3 regions of the Cutibacterium avidum 44067 genome follow, and region 1 is predicted to be linked to each of the others. Evidence: riboswitches for the same ligand, from Rfam matches in the RefSeq annotation. Region 1 holds a riboswitch; each other region holds the start of a gene.
What was found. Region 1 has a riboswitch for thiamine pyrophosphate ahead of thiM (hydroxyethylthiazole kinase). Riboswitches for the same ligand answer to the same signal wherever they lie in the genome.

Region 2: another riboswitch for thiamine pyrophosphate. It lies ahead of PALO_RS09890 (ECF transporter S component); the one in region 1 lies ahead of thiM (hydroxyethylthiazole kinase).
Region 3: another riboswitch for thiamine pyrophosphate. It lies ahead of PALO_RS10110 (bifunctional hydroxymethylpyrimidine kinase/phosphomethylpyrimidine kinase); the one in region 1 lies ahead of thiM (hydroxyethylthiazole kinase).

Annotation. Positions count from the first base shown of each region.
Region 1 is NC_021064.1:1,460,663-1,468,265, forward strand. It holds partial or broken gene PALO_RS12995 (hypothetical protein) at 1-27, opposite strand, end outside; gene PALO_RS06645 (hypothetical protein) at 20-262, shown strand; gene PALO_RS06650 (NAD-dependent malic enzyme) at 372-2,078, opposite strand; gene PALO_RS06655 (L-lactate dehydrogenase) at 2,121-3,089, opposite strand; gene PALO_RS06660 (thiamine phosphate synthase) at 3,188-3,748, opposite strand; gene thiM (hydroxyethylthiazole kinase) at 3,735-4,568, opposite strand; TPP riboswitch at 4,537-4,645, opposite strand; partial or broken gene PALO_RS13000 (hypothetical protein) at 4,893-5,015, shown strand; gene PALO_RS06670 (serine hydrolase domain-containing protein) at 5,099-6,109, shown strand; gene PALO_RS06675 (MFS transporter) at 6,114-7,472, opposite strand; gene PALO_RS06680 (sugar kinase) at 7,507-7,603, opposite strand, start outside.
Region 2 is NC_021064.1:2,142,339-2,149,941, reverse strand. It holds gene hrpB (ATP-dependent helicase HrpB) at 1-2,119, shown strand, start outside; TPP riboswitch at 2,417-2,520, shown strand; gene PALO_RS09890 (ECF transporter S component) at 2,556-3,179, shown strand; gene PALO_RS09885 (ATP-binding cassette domain-containing protein) at 3,176-5,278, shown strand; gene PALO_RS09880 (glycosyltransferase family 4 protein) at 5,337-6,512, opposite strand; gene PALO_RS09875 (dihydroorotate dehydrogenase-like protein) at 6,863-7,603, opposite strand, start outside.
Region 3 is NC_021064.1:2,198,487-2,206,089, reverse strand. It holds gene PALO_RS10130 (cobaltochelatase subunit CobN) at 1-837, opposite strand, end outside; gene PALO_RS10125 (ABC transporter substrate-binding protein) at 834-2,042, opposite strand; gene PALO_RS10120 (AIR synthase related protein) at 2,472-3,251, opposite strand; partial or broken gene PALO_RS10115 (oleate hydratase) at 3,313-5,008, opposite strand; TPP riboswitch at 5,280-5,374, shown strand; gene PALO_RS10110 (bifunctional hydroxymethylpyrimidine kinase/phosphomethylpyrimidine kinase) at 5,357-6,937, shown strand; gene PALO_RS10105 (MFS transporter) at 6,995-7,603, shown strand, end outside.

The DNA.
Region 1 (7,603 bases):
CGGAAGTGTCACCCTCACGGTGACCATCGAGGTCACCAGGGGATCCCTGAGCGACTACACCTTCTTCATCATGGAGAACGAGTCGACCAACATCCACGAGGCCAACCTGCCGCCCACCGGAACCCTCGGCGACACCGTCTCCCCGGGACATAAGGTGCACGGCACGGTCACCATTGACTGTCCGCGCGCTGACGCCACCGTCATGTTCACACATGGATCGGGGATGTCCTCCCCCATCTCGGCTCTGACGATCAAGGCGTGACTCGCCACCTCTGATGCCCATCTGGCATGGCCTGGGGCCCGGCACGATGCCGGTCCCCAGGTCATCAGCTCAGTCCCGTCACTTCACTGTCATCAGTCTGCGTCGTCGCTCAGATGACCTCGACGCGTGGGTAGCGCGGCTGCCACATCGCCGAGAACACCTTCTCAACCGGGGTGTCGGTGGCCTCGGTCGCCACACCTTCCTCCATCGCCTGCTGGGCAACGGCAATGGCCACCGACGCCGACAGCGGTCTCAGGGTCTTGATGGACGGCAGCAGCGAGGCTCCCATCACCCGGTTGTCGACGTGCATGGCGACCGCCTCGGCAGCAGCCGCGATCATGCCGTTGGTGACGCGAGACGCCTGCACTGCGATGGCTCCCAAACCGATGCCCGGGAAGACCAGGGCGTTGTTGGCCTGAGCGATCTGATACGTCACACCGTTGACCATGACCGGCTTGAACGGCGAACCGGTGGCCACCAGGGCGCGTCCTTCAGTCCACTTGAGAATGTCGGAAGGCAGTGCCTCGGCCTTACGGGTCGGGTTCGACAGCGGCATGATCACCGGACGATCACAGTGGGCCGCCATCGTCTTGACGATCTCCTCGGTGAAGGCCCCCGTCTGGGCGGAACAGCCGATGAGGATCGTCGGATGGACGTTACGCACGACATCACTCAACGTGTACTGGTCAGGGGCGTCAGTGGTCCACCCTTCCAGCTCCTCCTTGCTGCGAGCGAAGGGCTGCTGGAAGTCACGCAGCCGCAGACCTTCCCGCAGCAGGCCACGGGATCCCAATCCCCAGAAGTGGGAACGCGCAGTTTCCTCGTCCAGCCCCTGGCTGACCATGAGCTGTACCAGGAGATTCGCGATGCCGGTGCCAGCCGAACCAGCGCCGTGAATGACGATACGGTGCTTGCTCAGCGGGGTGCCGGAAGCCTTGACGGCACTCAACACGGCGGCGACGACCACGGCTGCGGTGCCCTGGATGTCGTCGTTGAAGGTGCAGTAGTCGTCCCGATACTTGTTGAGGATTCGGGTGGCGTTACCGGCCGCGAAGTCCTCCCAGTGCAGCAGGGCGTGCGGGAACATCCGGTGGGCCGTCTCGACGTACTGTTGGACGAAGGCGTCATAGCGTTCTCCGCGCACACGGGGGTGACGCACGCCGAGGTAGCCGTCGTCATTGAGGCGTTCCATGTTGTCGGTGCCGACGTCGAGGATGACGGGCAGGACGCGGTGCGGGTGGATTCCGGCTGCCGCGGTGTACACCGCTAGTTTCCCGACGGTGATCGCCACGCCACCGACACCCTGGTCACCGATGCCGAGGATGCCCTCTGCATCAGTGGCCACGATGAGGTCGACATCGTCAGGGCCATGGCCCAACTGCCCCAGGGCCTGCTCCATGTCCTCCGGGTCGTCGATGGACAGGTAAATACCGCTCGGACGGTCGTACCAGTGGTTGTATTCCTCAATTGCCTTGCCGATCGTCGGGGTGTAGACGATGGGCAGCATCTCCTCGATGTGCTCGGCGATGAGGCGGAAGTACAGCACCTCATTACGGTCGTGCATGTGGTTGAGGTACAGGTACTTCGCCAGGTCGTCCGGCTGCGCCGAGTACTGGGCGTAAACCCGCTTGAGCTGGTCAGTGATCGTCATGACTCCCGACGGCAACAGGCCCGTGAGACCAAGGGTCTTGCGCTCCTCGAGGGTGAAAGCCGTGCCTCGGTTGGCCAGGGGGTTCGTCAACACCTCCTGGCCGCGAGCCGCAATCTTGAGAAGTTCTCCGTCACTGTCCTGTGCATACTGAAAAGGAACTGACATACCCCCTAGCCTAGAAGGTCGTCAGCACAAATGTTCAGCAGGTCACGAGATGGATGACAAAGTGTCACGCAAGCGTTCCGCGGAGGCCGCAAGGGAGGCAATTTCCGCTGCGCTCATGGAGACCGGGACCACTCCCTCGATGCCGTCACGCGAGACGATGCACGGCATGGACAGGGCTACCCCGGAGACTCCGTGGACATCCTCGATGACGCTGGACAGCGGCAGGACGGAACGGCCCGGACGCAGCAGGGACTCGGCAAGACGAGCACCCGTCAGACCGATGGCGTAGTTCGTCGCACCCTTGCCCTCGATGATCTTGTACGCGGCGAAGGCGGCCTCGTGGGCCAGGTCAGCGAGCACATCCTCGGTGAAGACGCGCTCACCCTCGACGGTCCAGTCGTGGATCGGCACACCGGAGATGTTGGCGGTCGACCACAGCGGGAACTCCGAGTCGCCGTGCTCGCCGACGATGGTCACGTGTACATGGCGCTGCTCGACGTTGGCCCACTGACGGATGAGCCAGCGCAGCCGCGAGGTGTCGAGCATGGTGCCGGTCGAGAAGACACGGTTGGCCGGCAACCCGGTGGCCTGCTGGGCTACGACAGTCAGGACGTCACAGGGGTTGGTGACGAGCACGAACAGGGCGTTCGGAGACTGCTCGACCAGCTGCGGCATGAGGGAACGCAGAATATTGGCATTGACGCCGGCGAGGTCCAGACGGGTCTGGCCCGGCTTCTGACGAGCTCCGGCAGTGATGAAGACAACATCAGAGTCGGCAGTGTCGTGGACATCAGCGCCACCCATCACTGAGGCGGGGGTGAACTGAGTGCCATGGGCGAGGTCCGCTACCTCGGCCTCGACCTTGTCCTTGGCGATGTCGTAGAGGGCAACGAGGTCGGCCGATCCGCGGATGAGGCAGGCGTAGGCCAGCGAGGAACCAACCGAACCGGCCCCGACGACGGAGATCTTGGAGGCGCGACGAGTGACGTCAGAAGTGCTCATGGCGCTCATTTTAGGGTGCCCTCGCACCTGATCCCCAACGCTGCGCACCAGGGCCGCGCATCTGAACAAGATGCCAGCAGCCCTGAGCGGTTGTGCACGCCCTGATGTCACCGCCCCTTCGCGTGGCACCATGCCTGTGCGAGTTCCCGAGCGTTGGATTCAGGGTCGGCGTTTCGACAAATTGCCGAGACGACGCTGAGGCCGTCGCAGCCCACCCGGGCTACATCCTGAGCGTCGGAGGCAGTGACTCCGCCGATGACGCACACCGGCCACGGGCTGACGTCGACGACGTCAGGGCCATGAGACAGCGCGGCCTCCACGTGGGCGGGGGTCTGCGCGGACAAGCCGATCAGCAGATTGTCCCCGAGAACCTCTCGAGCCTGGGCGACCGGCATGTCGGACTGCCCGACATGGGCACCGTCAGCTCCGATCTCAGCGACCAGATGGACCCGGTCGTCAATGATGAGGGGTATTTCGTCGCATACATCTCTCACCCGTCGTCCCAAAGCGACGAATTCGTCATCAGGCAGGTCGTGGTCGCGGAATTGGACCAGAGTCACCCCGCCGGAGATAGCGCGTAGCACGGTCTCGACGATCTCCTCTGGGCCACCACATTGGGCGGTGTCTGTGACGAGGTACACCGAAAGATCGAAGTCAGGCCGTGACATCGCGAAGCCCTCCCCGCGCGCCGACTTCGTCGGGTGACACCAGGAACAGTTCGTCGATGAGAGCTTGAGCGAATCCGCCCAGGCCCACACTGCGATCCGCCGCTCGTTCGGCAGCCACGCACAACATGGCGGTTGCGGATGCAGCTGCAATGAGATGATCTTTCTGGACGCCTGCAAAGGCCGCTGTCAGAGCCCCTAGTGAGCATCCAACCCCGGTCACTCGCGCCATCCATTCATGCCCCGATGACACGGTTACGTGCCGGTGCGCGTCCACGATGTGATCGACGGGGCCGCTAGTGGCGACCACGGTGCCGTATGTGCGCACGAGCTCAGCGGCGGACCCCAAGGCATCCTCGACAGCATCTCCGGCCTCAGGGCCTCGGGGGGACGCTCCCGTCCCAGCCAGGGTCAATACCTCGGAGGCATTTGCCCGGATGACGGCTGGAGCACCGACGTGCAACGCGTCCAGGGCGACCTGGGTACGCCATGACATCCCGACTCCCACCGGGTCGAGCACCCACGGTGTGTCACTACCTGCTGCGCCACGCACGGCAACAACTATGGCTTCAGCGGTCTCCCGGTACGGAGTACCAATATTGACGAGCACGCCGTCAGCCAACGATGCGAATCCCTCAGATTCCTCGGGGTTATCGACCATGGCGGGGACTGCCCCCGCAGCCAACAACACGTTCGCGGTAAAGTTGGCAACCACGATGTTCGTCAGGCACTGGACCAGCGGCTTGTCCCGACGCAGCCGCTCCACGGACTCTGACACCAAATTCGACAGTTCAGTCATGTCAACCACTCCCTTCGCCGGCATTACCCGGACAGGTTCAGGCGGTCGGTGCCATCTCGGCACCCTCTCAGCCCTTGTGGTGGGCTCCCGCGTTGTTGTGGTCCAATCTTACCCACGATGCGCGCTGGCAACGCCGCGGTCCTGTCTTCTACCTGAATCCGCTCTACCAGCCCATGTCTCAAGTGGCACAATGCGGCCATGAGTTCCCGTCTTGACCCTGTCGTCGACGTTCTCAGTGCTGCTTCGTCAGAAGCTGCCGGGAGTGGAACCTCGTTGTCCTGGGCAGCCGTTGACGACAGTGAGGTGCGCTGTAGCGACACCGACGATCGCGTCTACAGCATCGCGTCGATGTCGAAGTCGTTCACCGCTGCCAGCGTCCTTGGGATCTGTCACGGGCTGATCGACGTGGCTTCTCGACGGCCCGCTCTCGACGACACCCTCGGTAGTTGGATTCCGCAGCTTCAGGAGCCCATCGCCAGCGCAACGATTCGTGACGCGTTGTCCATGTCTACCGGTCTACCACCGACGATCCGTGGGCTGACCGTCAGCAGGCCATGTCACGCGAGGAGTTCGAGGCGCTGTTGGGTAAACCCTTCATCACGAACTTCGCGCCGGGAACGGGGTACGCCTATTCCAACCTCGGTTACGCGATCCTGGGCCGCGTCGTCGAGTTGGCGACCGAGCGGCCATTCATCGACGTCGTCGAGGAAGACATCATCCGTCGGGTGGGGATGACCGAATCCTTCCTCGACGTCACGCAAGTACCCGAGGGAAAGCTCACCCCAGGCCTCGGCAGAGATGGCAGCGTCCAGCCCTTGCTTGGCCCCGGAACCTTCTCCCCCATCGACGGCCTCATCTGCACCGCCAAGGATGTCGGGATCTGGGTGAGCCATTTCATCACCGCGTGGACCAGCGAGGACGATGGTTGGGGTCGGGTCTTCCGCGAGATGCAGCAGGTGTACCGGTACTTCACGACATACGGCCCAGTCACCGAAGGGTACGGATATGGCCTTCACGTCGCTGTCACGGGGAAGGAACACATCGTCTATCACTGCGGTGGATACCCGGGTTATGGATCGACGATGATGTGGCATCCGCGCTCGGGAGTCGGCATCGTGGTGCTGGCGAATCGGACGTATCACCCGGCCATCCGCGTAACCTCCACGGCCCTCGACACCGTTGTTCCCGGGGTGGGTGACCTGCTGTTGCCCTCGGCAGCCAAGGATCGCAAGACCTGCGACGCCGTCCATCCTTCGCCGATGAATCCCCAAGTCCGGCAACATCTCGACGACGTCGAGAAAATCATTCGCAACTGGTCGAACGATCTGGTGGCTCGGGAGTGGAGCCCGACGATGGACATGGATCGTCCGTTGGATCAGCGCCGCAAGGATTTCGAGGACGTGGTCGAGGCCACCGGGGAATCCGTGGATGCCGCGATCGACGTCGTCGAGATGACGCCGTATCGCTGGATCTGGCGTGTCGAGGGCCCCCTGGCTACCCGTCAGGTCACGGCTTCGGTTAACCCGTTGGGTCAGGTACAGGCCCTCGACGTCAGGATCGTTTGATAGGTCAGATCGTGTCGAGTGAGGTGCCGCGAGTTTCGCGGGCGAACATGTATGTCACACCGCCGACGACGAGCAGCACGGTGAACAGGATGAACGCCGGGAAGACCGCGTCCAAGGTGACATTCTGTTTGACCGCAGATCCGCCCACCATGAGTCCCATGAGCGCCGGACCGATGACCTTGGCAGTCGCACCGATGCCGTAACCGAGTCCCAGACCGGTGGAGCGAGCCTCGTTGGGAAACTGCTCGGCTCCGAAGGCGTTCAGAATGCCGAAGGCGCCGTCGCCGAAGGCCATCGCAACAAGGACGCCGGCAAAGAAAACCTGCCAGCCCCAACCCAGATGAGCCGAAAGCGCGATGATCAGAGTTCCGGCGGCACCTACCAGACCGAATGACAGCATCGTGATCCTCCGACCGATGCGGTCGGCCAGCCATGCTGACAGGAAGCGCCCGATGAGATCGGCCAGAGAGACGAACATAAACAGGATCCCGACTTGCTCTGCAGACTTGCCGAACCCGGTCTTGAGGAGGGTCTGACCCCACGACTGAATCGTGAATGATCCCAGAATGAAGCAGAAGGACCCTAGGCTGACTATGAGGAGGCCCTTGCGGTACTTGCCGAAGACAAGTGAGTACGAAGCGTCTTGGACGTGCTCTACCGACGGCAGATCTCCAATGTCGTCAGCCGGCATCTCCAACGCCCACGCCAAAGCCTCACGGGCTTCATTTTCCCGTCCATGACTCTGTAGAAACCTTGGTGACTCGGGGACAAAGCGAATCCACACAAGCAGGAAGACAGGAATCGCCCCCAGCGCGATGAGAGCACGCCAATTATCACCCAAGGCTTTTTGCCCGAGAGATCCCAGGAAAAGACCGAGCGGTATGAATACCGACGCCAATCCCGCAAGAAGGCCGCGCTGTTTAGCTGGCACAAACTCTTGAACATACGGAATCGATGTGATATTGAGGCCGCCAACACCGATCCCCACACCAATACGCAATATGGCTAGCATGACCCAGCCGTGATCTGGAGTGAACACTGATACGACGGTGAATGCAACGAACATGAGGACGCACCAGAAAAATGACGAACGGCGTCCGATTTTGTCTGCCAGACGTCCCCACATAATGGCACCGATGACCGTACCCAGGCCAGAACAGGCGAGGATGACGCCCGCCTCAGTGCCGGTCAGGTTCCATGGCTTAGTGAGGACGGATACCACGAAACCAATGAGGAAGATGTCAAAGAACTCGGAAATGTTTCCGATGATGGCCAGGGCGACAAGATTCTTCTGATTGCGCGTCAAAGGGCGCGAATCTATAAGATCTAAGGCTGATTGCTTGGATGCTGTAGAGGTGGACATGTAACTATATCTCCTACCTGCGCCGCGGTTGTTGTCAACGCAGAATGTCTGTGTTCGAAGGAATATTGAGCTCACTGGGACTCACACGAGTAAGGTCTCCATAATGAGTCAGGGCGTAAGCAGATGTCCGC
Region 2 (7,603 bases), 680 kb from region 1:
CGTCATCCTCGACGAGGTCCATGAGCGTCATCTCGATGCCGACCTCGCCGTCGCGATGGTGTGCGAGGTGGCCCAGTTGCGTGAGGACCTCATGGTGTTGGCGATGTCGGCCACCGTCGACAGCTCTGGGTGGGCGAGCCTCCTCGGTGCGGACGAGCCGGCACCGGTCGTCGAGGTGCCCTCGGCCCTGCATGAGCTCCAGATCGAGTGGGCCCCAGCCTCGGGATCCCCTGTGGATTCTCGGGGTGTGACTCCCGAATTCCTCAGTCACCTTGGCAGTGTCACCGTCGAGGCCCTCGATCGCCACCCGGATGGTTCGGCGCTGGTCTTCGTGCCGGGGGCGCGTGAGGTCGATCACGTCGTCGCGGATCTGCGCTCCCGGCTCCACGGTGTCGAGATCGTCGGGCTGTCAGGGTCGATGTCGGTGCGTGAGCAGGATCATGCCTTGTCGGACCCAGGTGATGCGCGCCGTGTCATCGTCTCGACGGCGGTTGCGGAATCTTCCCTGACGGTGCCGGGGGTGAGGCTCGTCGTCGATTCGGGTCTGTCCCGGGAACCGCGCCTGGATCGTGATCGCGGCATGACGGGCCTGGTGACAGTCCGGGAATCTCGAGCCTCGGCAATTCAGCGTGCCGGACGCGCAGCTCGTCTCGGCCCTGGCGTCGCGGTGCGGAGCCTGCGGCCCCAGGACTGGTCTGGGATGGATGCCGACGCGGCCCCCGAGGTTGATCATGCCGACCTTGTGGCGCCGCTGTTTGCGCTGGCCGTCTGGGGCTCGCCTCGTGGCGAAGGCATGGCCCTACCAACCCCATTGCCACAGGACCGGGTGGCCGAGGCCGAGGAGGAACTGCGTGACCTGGGTGCTGTTGACGCTGACGGTCGAGTCACCGAGAGAGGGCGTCAGCTCGCGACGGTTCCGGTGGACCCGCGTCTGGCAAGGGCCCTGATTGACGGCGCACCGATTGTCGGGTCTCGTCGCTGCGCCGAGATCGTCGCCATGCTCGGCCTCGACGACGGACAGGTCGACCTCGTCGGGCAGTGGCGCCAGCTGCGGACTGGTCGTCACCCCGATGGGAGGGTGTGGCGTCGCGAGGCTGACCGGCTTTCGCGTCTCACTGACGGTGTCCCCGACACCAACATCACCGACGATGATGCTGTCGCCACGGTCGTCTCCCTGGCTCGCCCAGGTTGGATCGCTCGCAGCCGTGGTGAGGGGTCGTCGTCCTATCTGTTGGCTTGTGGCACCGGGGTTGAACTACCCCGCAACTGCCCACCCGGGTTGCTTGGGCAGCCCTGGTTGGCCGTTGCCCGAACCTCCCGCGTCACGAGCGGCGCCCTCATCCGGGCAGCGGTCCCGCTAGCGGAATCAGCGGCTCTGGATGCCGGTGCAGCGATGCTCGCGACCGAGACCACGGTCACCTGGAATGGCGGCAAGGCTCGCGGTCGACGCGTTTCGCGGCTTGGTGCCATCGAGTTGTCGTCCACCCCGGTCCGGCCAGGGCGTGATGAGGCTCGTCGAGCGGTGTTGGAAGAAGTGAGATCCCGCGGGCTCGAGGTTATAGGCCTGACGAAGAACGGTGAGTCCCTGAGGCGTCGGCTCGCCCTGGCCCACCAGGTACTCGGAGACCCCTGGCCTGACGTCAGTGATGAGGCTCTGCTCTCCCGCGCCGAGGAATGGCTCGATCTGGATGGCCTGGCCGCAGGGCAGGGGAGTGACGCCACCTCTGGCCTACGCGGGATGCTGGGGTGGCAGGAATCGGCACGTCTTGACGAGATCATCCCCGAGACGGTCACGGTCCCCAGCGGGTCGCGAATCCGCGTTGACTACCCGGAACCCGGCAGTGACGCTGCTCCGGTGCTCGCGGTGAAGCTCCAGGAGTGTTTCGGGTGGACCGACGGCCCGATGATCTGTGACGGCCGCGTGAAGGTGGTGCTCCATCTGTTGTCCCCAGCCCGACGTCCGTTGGCCGTCACCGACGATCTCGCCAGTTTCTGGGCCAACGTCTACCCCTCGGTGCGAGCGGAGAATCGTGGACGTTATTCCAAACATCCCTGGCCCGAGGACCCACTGACAGCCATGCCCACGAAGCGCACGAATCGGGCGTTGGGGCATAGCTGACGGCGGGCCATGTCCAGCACCCACGCTGAGCCCGGGAGTTGAGGACGTGTTCCCAAGCAACGTGTCCCTTCCCGTCCCGGTCCACCCGCAACCTTGTGGAGATCGGGGTTCTGACGGTGAAAGCTGCTACGGGAGATGGCACGACGGGGGTTCATGACCCCGATTTCCACCAGGAGTCGGGATCCGACATCGTCGAGGTCCGGGCTACGGACCCCGCCCGACGACATCCGAGCCCCGCGCAAGGATCGCCGAACCCGTTGTGGGTGGAGACTTCCCGCCAACCGCGACTACGATGGCTCTCAACGACAGGGGAGCATCATCGGATGCTGAGAGTGGGCACCGCCCAGACCCTCGAACCTGAACCGGTTAGGACCGGCGTAGGGAGTCGGGCTCTTCGCGCATGTGCGCCCCCTTCCGAAGGGACGGAAGGATTTCCATGACCAACGACAAACCTGCCATGCGGTACCGCACCATTGACATCGTCACTCCGGTGATGATTGCGGTGGCATTCGGTGTCATCTTCCTCGGCTACGGCGCCCTCTACAGCCTTCTCAAGCCGGTGGCCTCGGTGTACCTGCCGGCCGAGGGTATTCTCGCCGGCATCTGGTTCCTACCCGCCCTCATCGCCGGCCTCATCGTCCGCAAACCCGGCGCTGCCCTTCTCGCGGAGGTCCTCGCTGCATCCATTGAGGCCGCCCTTGGCAGTCAGTGGGGAGCCGGGACCCTCATCTCGGGTCTCATCCAGGCTCTGCCGATGGAGCTGTGCCTGCTCGCCGTCGCCTATCGCAAGGCTGGACCGAAGCTCGCCATGGTTGCCGGAGCTCTCACCGGTATCGCTGAGGGTATCTACGAACGTATTTCCTATTACCCGATGTTCCGTTTCGGGGACACCGTCGTTTACCTCATCCTCATGGTCGTCTCCGGAGCCCTGCTCGGCGGTCTGCTGGCGTGGGGTATCGTCCGCGGCCTGGCGGCCGCCGGCGCCCTCAACCCCTTCGCGGTTTCTCGTGAACTGCATGGAGGAAAGCGGAGTACGGCGTCGGCACGGAATCTGTCATGACTGACGTCTTGGCCCGTACTGACCAGGCTGACGACGTCTCCGCTCGGCGGGCGGTGCCAGTGGATGTCGAGGGGTTGACTGTCGGCGTCCCGGGCCGCGACGCTCCCATCCTCGGGCCCATCGACCTCCACCTGTCGGCTGGCGCAAGGGTGCTTGTCACAGGGCCTTCGGGTGCTGGCAAGACGACCCTGCTGCACGCCGTCGGAGGGTTGCTGGAGGAGGAGAGTCACGACCTGACGGGTCAAGTGAGTACGTGGGGCGACGACAGCGTCGGTCTGCTGCAGCAGGAGCCGATCCACTCCGTCGTCGCCGCGACCTGTGGACGTGACATCGCCTTTGGTCCGGAGAATCATCGCGTTCCCCGCGAGGAGATCTGGCCGATCGTCGAGGACTCCCGACGCCGTGCCCGGTTCACCATTCCCTGTGACCACTCCACCACGAAGATGTCGGGCGGGCAGATGCAGCGTCTCGTCATCGCCGGAATCCTGGCCACCGACCCCGGTCTTCTCCTCCTCGACGAGCCGATCTCGATGCTCGACGAGGAATCGGCCAGCGCGATTCGCGACGAGGTCGCCAGGATGGCCCACGACCGGACGGTTTTCGTCGTCGACCACCATCCGGACCAGTGGCGTGGGATCCTCGACCAGGTTGTCGAGTTGACCGATCACGGCAGCCTCAAACGGATCTGGGATTTCGAGGACTACCTCGACTCGCGCGAGCCCACCGAAGTGCCGTGGCACCCCGCTACTCCCGGCGAGGCAGTCGCTCGGGCCGTCGCCCTCGATGCTCACCGTCCGCAGTCTGACGACGTGCTGCTTCGTGGCGTCGAGATGTCGGCCCGACGCGGTTACGTCACGGTCCTGTCAGGGCCTAGCGGGATCGGCAAGTCCACCCTGCTGAGGCTGCTGGCCGGGCTTGACGACCCTGCTGCCGGCGAGCTCGCCCTCCCCCAGCCCGAGCACACCGCCTGGGTGCCGCAGAACCCGGAGAACTACCTCGTCGCCCGCACAGCTGCTGACGAGTTATTCGCCTCGCCCATGGTCCCTGAGGATGCCGATCTGCGGGACCTCGTCAGGACCTTCGGGCTCAAGCCGATCCTTGACTCCCACCCCATGACCTGTTCGGGCGGGGAGAAGAGGCGCCTCGCCATCGCGGCGGCACTCGCTCAGAAACCCGACCTGCTGCTCCTCGACGAGCCGACCGTCGGCCTCGACGACGACCGCGGTGCCAGTGTCCTGGCGGCCATCCGCGCCGCGGCGGACTCCGGGGTTGCCGTCGTCGTCTCCGCCCACGACCCCCAGCTCATCGAGATGGCTGACGAGGTCGTTGACGTCGCCTCGTACCGCGATCCGGATCCTGCCCCGGACGAGAACCCCCAGGGGAAGTCGGCATTCCTGACGACGGTCAACCCTCTCGTCGTCCTCCTCATCGCCGTCGCGGGCATTGTCGGGTCCCTCTTCGTGCGATCTCCGCTCATCGGCGCCATCGGGCTCATCCCGGCCGTCGCCATGGCTCCGATGTGTTCCCGCCGCGTCAAGCCCCTGGCGGTTCGGACGATTCCGGTCCTCATCGCTGCGGTGATGTTGGTCTGGACGACCCTGTTGCTCCACAACGGGTTCACGAACCCAGCGGTGTGGAGTGAGGCGACCCGTCAGGGGCTGAGGATCCTCGTCTTCGTCCTGCCGGGCGCACTGGCCTCGGCCGCGGTCGATCCCACCCGGTTCGGCGACGCCCTGGCTCAGCAGACCCACCTTCCGCAGCGCCCGGTGGTGGCGTCGGTGGCAGGTGTGATCCGGATGGGTCACCTGGGCGACCAGTGGCGCGTCCAGTCCGATGTGCGCCGCCTGCGCGGGATGGGGCCGACGTACTCCCTGTCATCTCGGGTCAAGTACCTGTCCTCGATGACATTCGCGATGGTGCTGTACGCCATGAGGTCGTCAGAGGTGCTCAGCCGGGCCATGGACTCTCGCGGTTTCGCGACGGCGACTCGTCGTACCTACGCCGTCGAGTCGCGCTGGCGAACACGAGACCTGTGGGGAGTCGCGTTGGCTGTCCTCGTCATCGCCGTCCCGGCCATTGCAGCGGCACTGCTGGGGTGATGGACTCCGACGATGCAGAGCGGCTGGGGTTGCCCACCCCAGCCGCTCGTTTCCGACGTCATCGGTACAGCGCCTTCTCCAGCACCGTCTCGAGCTTGTCGACCGATGCTTGCAGGGAGTACTTGTTCGTCATGAGCTCGCGGGCCCGCTCGTGCCAACGCTTCATGGTGGACTCGTCGGCGTCACGCACCCGCTCGATCCCAGAAACGAGCTCGGTCGGATCGACGCAGGCGCCCACCTCGTCGTCACTGATGACGTCGCGGATCGGCACCTTGGCATTCGAGACGACGGCCAGTCCGGCGGCCATGTAGTCGTAGAGCTTGTTGGGGCTCATGCCCTTGTCAAAGACCGACTGCGGGGAGACGGTGTGCAAACCGACGTCACAGGCCGAGAGGATGCGCACCAGCTCGGACTTGGGTACTTGGTCGTGGAACTTGACGTTCGTCAGTCCCAGCTTCTTCACCTCGTCGATGGCCCACTGCTTGCGAGCTCCAGCACCGACGAGGAGGAAGTTGACGTCCGGCAGACGACGGGCCGCGTCGACGATGAGGTCCAGCCCGACGTAGTTGGCATGGGTGCCGGAGAACACCGCGGTGAATCCCTCGATGCCGAACTCCTTGCGCAGGTCCTCGCGGGACTCGTTGACCTCGTACTCGGCCAGGTCGGCGCCATTGGGGACGACGGTGACCTTGTCGACGTTGATGCCGAGCTCGCGGAAGTGGTCCTCCCAGCCTTTCGTCACGACGACGATCTGGCGGGCATGGGCGTAGATGGTCTTTTCCAGCCCCTGGAGCACCTTGTGAAGGGCCGATCCCTCCTTGAGGGCGCCGCCGGAGACCAGCGAATCCGGCCACAGGTCGCGCACCTCGACGACGAAGGGCTTGCGACGCAGAGCGGCGACGACCATGCCAGCGGCTGGGGCCAAGATCTGTGGGGAGGAGGCGAAGATGACGTCGGCCGGGCGTACCAGCGTCCGGGCGCCGGCACCGGCGGCGAAGGCGATCCAGCCGAGGACACGCTTGGCCCCGTTGCCCTTGTACTCCGGAATCGGGACGAGGGTGTAACGCGGGTCGTCAACGGTCATCCTCTCGCCAGAGGTGTGGTTGATGTTGGCGGCGTAGAAGTGGGGCTGCCAGCCGCGCAATCGTGAGAACATGTCGAAGTTGCGGGTGATGCCACCCGACCCCGGTGGGAAGGCGTAGTGGTTGATCACGCTGACCTTGCGTTGGGGCATCGTTCCTCCTGGACGTCTCGTGCGGACAACCTTACCGGGCGTTCATCCGCGTCCCTGTCATGCTCGTTCCACCCGTGATAGTGGGATGACCGTGGCCGGTGACTGTTGTCGCCGGCCCCGATCATGTCACGACGACATATGGCCTCGTCAGATGGGATCTGGCAGCAGAGTGGGCGACACCCGACGTGCCTGTGGTAATTGCGGTTACGACCCGGGGGATTGCTATGTGAGGTGGCAGCTGGCCTTGTCAACACCCCGATCACCACACGAGTGTGGGTGGCGACGACGAGGGATGGCACAGAACGAGGGGCCGGTGGCATTGGCCACCGGCCCCTCAGCCGTGAATTCGCTCAGGATCCGTAGGTCGTCTTGGCCTTCTCAAGGGCCGCGACGTAACCGTTGCGCTCGTACTCGGCGGTCGAGGCGTCGGCCGGGATGGCGAGCATGCCGCGCAGCTTGTCGAGGCCGAGCTCCTTGCGCTGTAGGTAGGACTCCAGGCCCTTCTGCAGTTCGGCCGCATACCCGGCACCGTGGCGCACCAGCGCCGAAGTGGTCATGACGACGTCAGCGCCGGCAAGAAGGTACTTGACGACATCATCGGCGGTCTCGACACCCGACGATGCAGCCAACGAGGCATTGATACGACCCGACAGGGCGGCGATCCACGTCAGCGGCAGGCGGGCGTCGGCCGGGGAGGACAGCCACACACCGGGCTCGACCTGCATCTTCTCGATGTTGATATCGGGCTGCAGGAAGCGGTTGAACATCACCAGGGCGTCGGCCCCGGCGGCGTCCAGACGGGTGGTCATGTTGCCCAGGGCCGAGAAGAACGGCGAGAGTTTGACGGCCACCGGGACGGTCACGGCATCCTTGACTGCCTGGACGATCTCGACGTGACGGTCCTCGACCTCTTCGGCGGACTGCTCGAGGTCACCGGGCACCATGTAGATGTTGCACTCGATGCCCGCGGCGCCGGCATCCTCCATCCGTTTCGCGGTGTCGACCCAACCACCGTTCGTCGCGCCGTTCAGCGAGGCGATGATGGGGATGTCGACGGCATTGGCGCTGGCCTCCAGATGGGTGAGGTAGCG
Region 3 (7,603 bases), 740 kb from region 1:
GGCCTCCCAGACCTTGCGCTGAGCGGCGTCGAGAAGCTTGTCGACGATGTTGTGCAGGGCATGTGGGTTGACCTCTCGGAACCATTCCTGCATGGCGGGGTCGAGGGCGTAACGACGCGCCACCTTCTCCCACAGGCCGTCGTCGACGACATCGGCGGTGGCGTCCCAGCCGATGAGGATGTCGAGAACCTTGGACAGGTCACCCGCTCCCTTGTACCCGTGACGCTGCAGACCTGAGATCCACGACGGGTTGAGGATCCGGGACCTCAGGATGAGCCGGGCCTCCTCGGTGGTCGTCCTGGTGGCGATCCGGGATGGATCCGAGGAATCCCCCACGAAGGACGACGGTGCCTCACCCCGCACCGTCGTCGCAGCAGCGATGAGTCCGCCGTAGTAGTTGTAGAAATCGGTGCAGCTGAGCATGTCGTACTCGCGGGTGTCCTCATTCTTGACGGTGACATCCATCCGAGACAGGGCAGCGGTGAATCTCTCCGTCTCGACGTCTCCGAACACCCCTTCACCGTAGGCGTGGGAGGAGGCGGCGATGTAGGCCCGGCCCAGATCGGCCTTGTCCTGCCATGCCTTGGTCTCGATGAGTTCCTCCACACCGGCACCGTAACCGCCGGGCGGGCAACCGAAGATCCGCAAGGTGGCCTTGCGACGGGCCTGCTCGACGTCGATTCCGCGGGCTGTCATGACGTCGTCGAGGGGAATGTTCACCGATCCCAGGGTCAGCCCGGCCATCGCCACCAGGATGAAGATCACTCCGAGGATCGCGAAGCGGACGGGCAGCGGCAGTCCACGCCGCCGTTGCGTCGTCCGGTGTGCTGCGGTCACTTGGTCGGGGCCTTCTTGTAGAAGGTGAACTCATGGTTCGGACTGAGCTCAGGGTGCAGGATGGCGGACAGGTCTGCCAGCACCAGATCAGGACGGACGACGCCGGTCTGCCAGTAGTCGTTGCCGTGCTTCGGGTCGGCACGCAGGACGGCGTTCCAGACGGTGCCGGTGCGTACCGCTTTGAGGGCCTTCATGCGCGGGTCGTCCTTGACGATGGTCGGGATGGAGGCCTTCTGCGACTCATTGATCTGGCCATCGATCCAGAAGTCGGCGTCATGGGCCCTTTTGAGGACCGTCTCGGTGTCCAGCTTCGACGAGACCACGCCGTGGACGTCCTTGAAGACGTACTCACCGCCAGCGTCACGCAGGAACTGGATGGAGTAGTTCTCGTTGGACTTGATGTACCAGACCCCCTTGAACTGGGAGCCGTAGAGCACGATGGGTCGCGTCTTGACCTTGGAGGTGAGCTGGGCCGTCTCGTGGTACTTCTTGGCGATCTCGTCGTACTTCTCATTGGCGACCTTCTCCGCATTGACAAAGAGGGCGTCGTACTTGATCCACTCGGCCCGTCCCAGCGGGGTGTTCTCGAGGAAGTCGGGCTCGGCGACGACCGGTGTGCCCATCTCCCTGACCTTGGCAAACTTGCTGGGGTCGTCGTGGCCGCTGATGATGAACAGATCAGGACGTAGGGCGGCCAGCTTCTCGGTGTTGACCTCAGTGGTGCCGTCCCCGACGCCGAAGTCAGCGACATGAGCGTCCTTGAGGGCCTGACGGGTCTTTGGGTCACCGACCATGTCCACGCTGGCCATTCCGATCACGGCGTCCAGCTTGTTCATCATCTGGAACTTCATCGGCTCGGTCGTTGATCCAAGAGCAACCCTGGTGGTGGGAATGGTGATCCGCTGCGCCTTGGCGAGCTCACCGTCCAGGTGCGGGTCGGGGGCGCCACACTGCACCAGGACGTACTTGGTCTCCTTGGACGAGGTACTCGACGGGTTCTTGACCGTCACCACCTTGTAGGACTTGTGGTAGGTGACGGTGAGGCCGCGGGCGTCGCTGAAGGTCGCTTTGTCGCCGAAGTAGTCCTTCGAGGGGTCGAAGTCCTTGATGCAGCCGGGCATGCTGTCGCCGGTGTTGGCGGAGGAGGATGTCGTTGGCCTGTCGCCTGAAGTGGTCCTGTCCTCGGAGCCCGAACATCCTGCCAGTGCGAGGCTGGGGGCAACGAGGAGGGTGATGAGGGCCGAGATCCTTCTCGGCGTAGTCTTCGTCTTCGGAGTACTCACGCGGTTCTCCCTGCGGTCATGCCGCAGGACTCACGGTGGCACCCGCGTCGTGTGCCCGGCAGACTCCTACGGCGAGAGTCGTTACTTGCCACTCCGTAGGGAGTCGACCGGACTGAGCTGTGAGGCATCACCGTTGCGCGACAGTGTCGGATTCCCACCGACTTCGCTCACCGAGGAGTACCCCGGACCGAGTCCGATTCGAGGCAATCGCACACTAACACCCCGTGTCAACGGCGGTGAGCAAGGGGTATGACACACGGAGCTGCCAAGAATTGGCCCATAATCACGATGGTGACGTCACCATCGCGATTTCTTGGCAGCTCCGTGTGGTAATCCTCAGGTATCGAGTCCTCAGGATCCCGATGCGAGCCGACCGATGACCTCCCACGGCCGATGCGGGGCCACCACACCGTGTAGCTCCTCGACGTCGCCCCGATCACAGGCCAGTTCGAGGCAGGTCGAGGGCCCTCCGGAGCGAGCCAGGTCAACCTCCACGTCCCGAAACTCGGCCCGTAACCCCGCGGTGGAGGCGAGCTGTGCGGCCTCCCACGCCACCCCGTGAGAACCCACCGGGACGCAGTCGTGAACCTTCCCGGAGGCCACCAGGTCTCGCACCTCCGCGAGTGGCACGATCTCGCGCCGGCCAGGGGCGACGTCGTCATCAGGGGCCGAGACGGGAGTCCCGACGCAGACCAGCACGTCACCGTCATGGGCCCGGGGGAGTTCTCCCTCTGGCATGACGCCGATGACTGTCACGCCAATCCCGGTCTGGGTCGTCGCGACGTTGTCCTCCGTCGAGCCCGTGACCGCCGTGGGGTCAATCCCGACGGCGGCCGCGCAGCGTCGGAACTCCTCGATCATGGGCTGGGCTGACTCCCAGTCCTGGCACAGGGTGTTGACGAGGACGAGAGGACGCGCACCGGCGCACATCACCTCCAGGAGGGGTACCCGCGCTCCCAGATGAGCGCACCACACCGGGTCAGCTGGGTAGGAGTCGTCAGGACGCGGGCCGATCCCACCGATGGTGTCACAGGCGATGACCAGACGAGAAGCCGGGACATCAGCCACCAGCAGGTCACGCAGCCTCGTGACGGGTAGGGGGGATGAGGGGAGATGGTTCGGGGCGGTCACGGTGTCATTCAACCGCGACCGCCCCGAAGTTGCACTGGAAGGACGTCATGACGTCAGCACGTCACGGCAGGATGTCCTCGTAGTAGGTATTGCGCAGCAGGACCGACAACAGTCGACCACCGGGCAGGTGCCCGTCGTTAAGTGTCTTGGCGGAGGCCAGCAGAGAACGGATGTCGTATTGAGCAGGCCATGTCGGTGGGATGTCGCGGTCGAGGTTGAGCAGCCCGTAGACAGCCATCATGGCGGTACGAGCCGATCCTTCGACGGTGAAGATGCAGTCGTCCGGGGTTTCGACGAACTGGCCCAGGCAGGCCAGGTTGACGCAACCGTCCGGGATGACCTCCGGGCGATCTCCCTTGCCACGAGGCATGAAGAAGGCTGTGATCCACGGCATCGTCGCAATGCGAACCTTGGTGCGAGCCTTGATCTCCTCGAACTGGTCGAGCAGACCGAAGTGATAGCAGTACTCCTTGAGCAGTTCCTCTCCGGTGCACTCCAGCATCGGCTTCTTGACGATGTCGCCCTTCTCGAACGGGTACAGGCCGTAGGCCCAGGCGACGCCCCAGTCCTTCGGCTGATCGTGGAACTGTGGCTGACGGTTCATCGTCAGCGAGATGCACCACGACGAGTCCTCGGCGGTGATGATGCCGCCGGTGACCGTGCGTCCGGACAGTGGATCGTTGCCCGTCAGTTCCCTGATCTTCTGGAGGAATGGATGGTCCTCACCGATGAAGTTGAAGCTGATCGACTGCCACACCGTCTTGTCGGCGTCGCTGCAGAAGACGTCGGGACGACCGAACACGGCGGAACGACGGACCAGGTTGCGCCACAGCTCCCAGCCGGCGACCTCGTCCTTGTTGTAGGGGGCGGGGTGGTCCATGTCGCCGTAGCCGGTGCACTCGGTCAGTGAACCGTTCGTGACGAAGACGAGGTCCTTCGGGGTCATGTCGATGCGATGTTCGCCGCCCTCCTTGTCGCGCCACAGAATGCCTCGGGCGACCTTGCGGTGAGCAGTGATCTCCGGGTCGACGTCGTAGACCAAGGTGTCGTACTGGAACTTCACGCCGCGCTCGGTCAGCCACTTCATGAGCGGGACGACGAAGGAGTCGTACTGGTTGTAGCGGCTGAACAGCAGACAGGAGAGGTCCGAGAATCCGGGCAGCAGGTGGAGGAAGCGGTGCATGTAGCGCTTGAACTCGGTCAGGGACTGCCACTGCTCGAAGGCGAACATCGTCTTCCACAGTGTGTAGAAGGTGGAATGCAGAAAGTCCTCGTCGAACCAGTCCTCGATGGATTTGTAGTAAGTGTCGGACTCCTTGGCCAGCAGCAGCTTCAGGACGGCGAGCTGGCCTTTCTTGTTGATGCCCATCATTGTAGGCCGAGCGTTTCTGGCCCTGATTGTTGATGATGCGGCAGTGATTGACGTTCGGATCGTTCTCGTTGACGATCCGGAACTCGTCCATGACGCTGTAGGGCTCGGGCATCTCGAGGGCCGGGATGTCCTTCATGACGTCCCAGAAGCACTCGAAGTGTTGCTCCATCTCACGACCGCCACGGGCGATGAAGCCCTTCTCGGTGTCGCCGTCGCCGTCGAAGGCGCCGCCGGGCTGGTGGAGCTCCTCGAGGATCGTGATGTTCTCGGCAGGCATCTTGGCGTCACGGATGAGGAAGACGGCTGCCGTTAGTGCAGCGATACCAGAGCCGACCAGGTATGCCTTGCGCTCAGCGATGTCGTCCGGGGGCACCGGGTGGTTCATGGTGTAACGACCGAGGTCGTTGTGAACGAACGGGTTGCCATCCGGGCTGACCGGGAAGCTGCGCTGATAAATCTTTTGGAAGTTCGTCATGATTCACTCGTCATACGACTTCGCCGGAAGTTCTCCGGTGAACTTCGACTAGCCTCACGATAGCGCCGGAAGGGTGTGATGGAATGCCCTCTTTTTGAGACTTTCGTAAGAGTTTTCTTGAGCGTTCTTCGTCGTCGGGACTCGGGGTGCAGTGCCTTGTCGCAGTCGGGTGCCATACTTATCGCTGGACACGGGGTGCGCCGTATCGGCGCTGAGATCACACCCGTGGAACCTGATCTAGTTCGTACTGGCGAAGGGATGTCCGAGATGGCTTCTTCCACCCCCAGAAACCCGTCGCAGGGCTCAGTCCCGCGCGTCCTCTCCATCGCGGGAACGGATCCCTCCGGGGGTGCCGGCACTGCTGCCGACACCAAGTCCATCACCGCGGCCGGTGGGTACGCGATGGCCGTCGTCACCGCCCTGGTTGCCCAGAACACTCAAGGGGTGCGCGCGATCCACACCCCACCCACCGAGTTCCTGAGGCAGCAGTTGGCGGCAGTCAGCGATGACGTGGCGATCGACGCCGTCAAGACTGGCATGCTCGGAACGGTCGAGATCATCGACACGGTCGCCAGATTCCTCGACGAGCACCGTCCGCCCATCGTCGTCGTCGATCCGGTCATGGTCGCCACCAGCGGAGACCGGCTCCTCGCCCCTGACGCCGAGGCTGCCATGCGCGAGTTCTGTCGCCGGGCAACCGTCGTCACCCCGAACATTCCCGAGCTCGCAGTGCTGTGCGAGACCGGACCGGCGAAGGGCGCCGAGGAAGCCCTGGAACAGGCGCGCGGCTGGGCCAAGGAGACCGGGGTCGCCGTCGTCGTCAAGACCGGCCATCTCGACTCCCGGCGTGTCGACAACATCTGGGTGGGCTCGGAAGGGACGACGTACACCGCGCAGAGCACCCGGGTGGAGACGACGAACACCCACGGCACCGGATGCTCGCTCTCCTCGGCTCTGGCGACCCGGCTGGGTGCAGGGGATGCTCCCGGCGAGGCCCTGGGATGGGTCACCGACTGGTTGCACGAGGCGATCCTGCACGGGTCAGAGCTGAAGGTTGGCCGGGGACACGGTCCGGTCGACCACTCCCACCGGGCACGACGGCTGTCCGCCGATGCCTCGGCGGTGGCTTGGTTCGGGCCGATCGAGCCGCTGGAGTCTCCCAAGGCCCTCGTCGGTTCGGCGGGGTCAGCACCCACTGCTGCGGTGGACCCGGTTGGTCCGTGGACGACGGCCCTGTGGCAGGCCAGCGCGGATCTGGCCCGTCAGATCCAGGGATCGGACTTCGTCGCTGCCCTCGTCGATGGCACCTTGACGGGTCACGCCTTCAACTTCTACCTCGGTCAGGACGCCCGATATCTGGCCTGCTATTCACGAGCCCTGGCCGCTCTGGCTGCTCGCGCCGTCGACCCGCAGGACGCGGCGTGGTGGGCGCAGTCGTCCGAGACCTGCATCGTCGAAGAGGCTGCCCTGCACCGCGCCTGGTTGGAGGGACGCGATCAGGCTCCGGCCGGCCCGGTGACGACGGCGTACACGAATTTCCTGCTGGCACACACTCTGGGTGACGACTACGTCGTCGGGGTGGCGTCCGTCCTGCCCTGCTTCTGGCTGTATGCCCAGGTGGGAGCCGGGTTGCCGCAGGTTCCGGAAGGCCATCCCTATGCGTTGTGGCTCGACACCTACCGGGCCCCGGGGTTTGTCGAGGCTACCTCGCACACCCTCGTCGTCGTGGAGAAGGCCTTCGAACAAGCTGGTCCGACTGCTCGGGCACGTGCTGCCCATGCCTATCTGACGGCCTGTCGTCATGAGTTGGAGTTCTTCGACCAGGCGATGCGCGTCTGAGCCGCCATCGCCCCGCTCCAGACCGCACCATCCACACTTGTTCAAGGACTTGCCCCCATGACCACGACAACATCACTGCCCACCGTTCCGAACACCTCGTCGAAGGGGACGATGCCACCCGAAGGACGGGCCGCTCTGCGGGCCGGCGTCGTCGGCAACTGGATTGACAACATCCACGTCTTCCTACCCCTGACGGCCCTCGCCCCCGCGATGGTGGTGCTCGCCGGCCCCTCGGCCAGCGCCTCCGTCGGCGCCCTCGTCGTCATCGCCATGCTGCTGGGACGTCCCCTCGGCGGGATGATCTTCGGACGGATCTCCGACCGGCTGGGACGCACCCGTACCACCCGCCTGGCCATTGCCGGCACCGCGACCTGCGCCGGGCTCATCGCCGTCATGCCCACCCACCAGCTCATCGGGGCGTGGACGATCGGGCTCATCCTGCTGCTGCGATTCCTGGGCGGGATCTTCGTTGCCGGTGAGTACTCCGCCGCCATCCCGCTGGCGATGGAATGGTCATCTCCCAAGAAACGCGGCTTGGCGTCCGGGGTCATCCTGTCGATGGCTCCCTGGGCCCAGGCGTCAATCGCCTTCGCCGTCGCCGTCATGCTGGCCGCTCTCGGGCCGGACCGCTACGCCGCGTGGGGATGGCGCATCCTCTTCGTCATC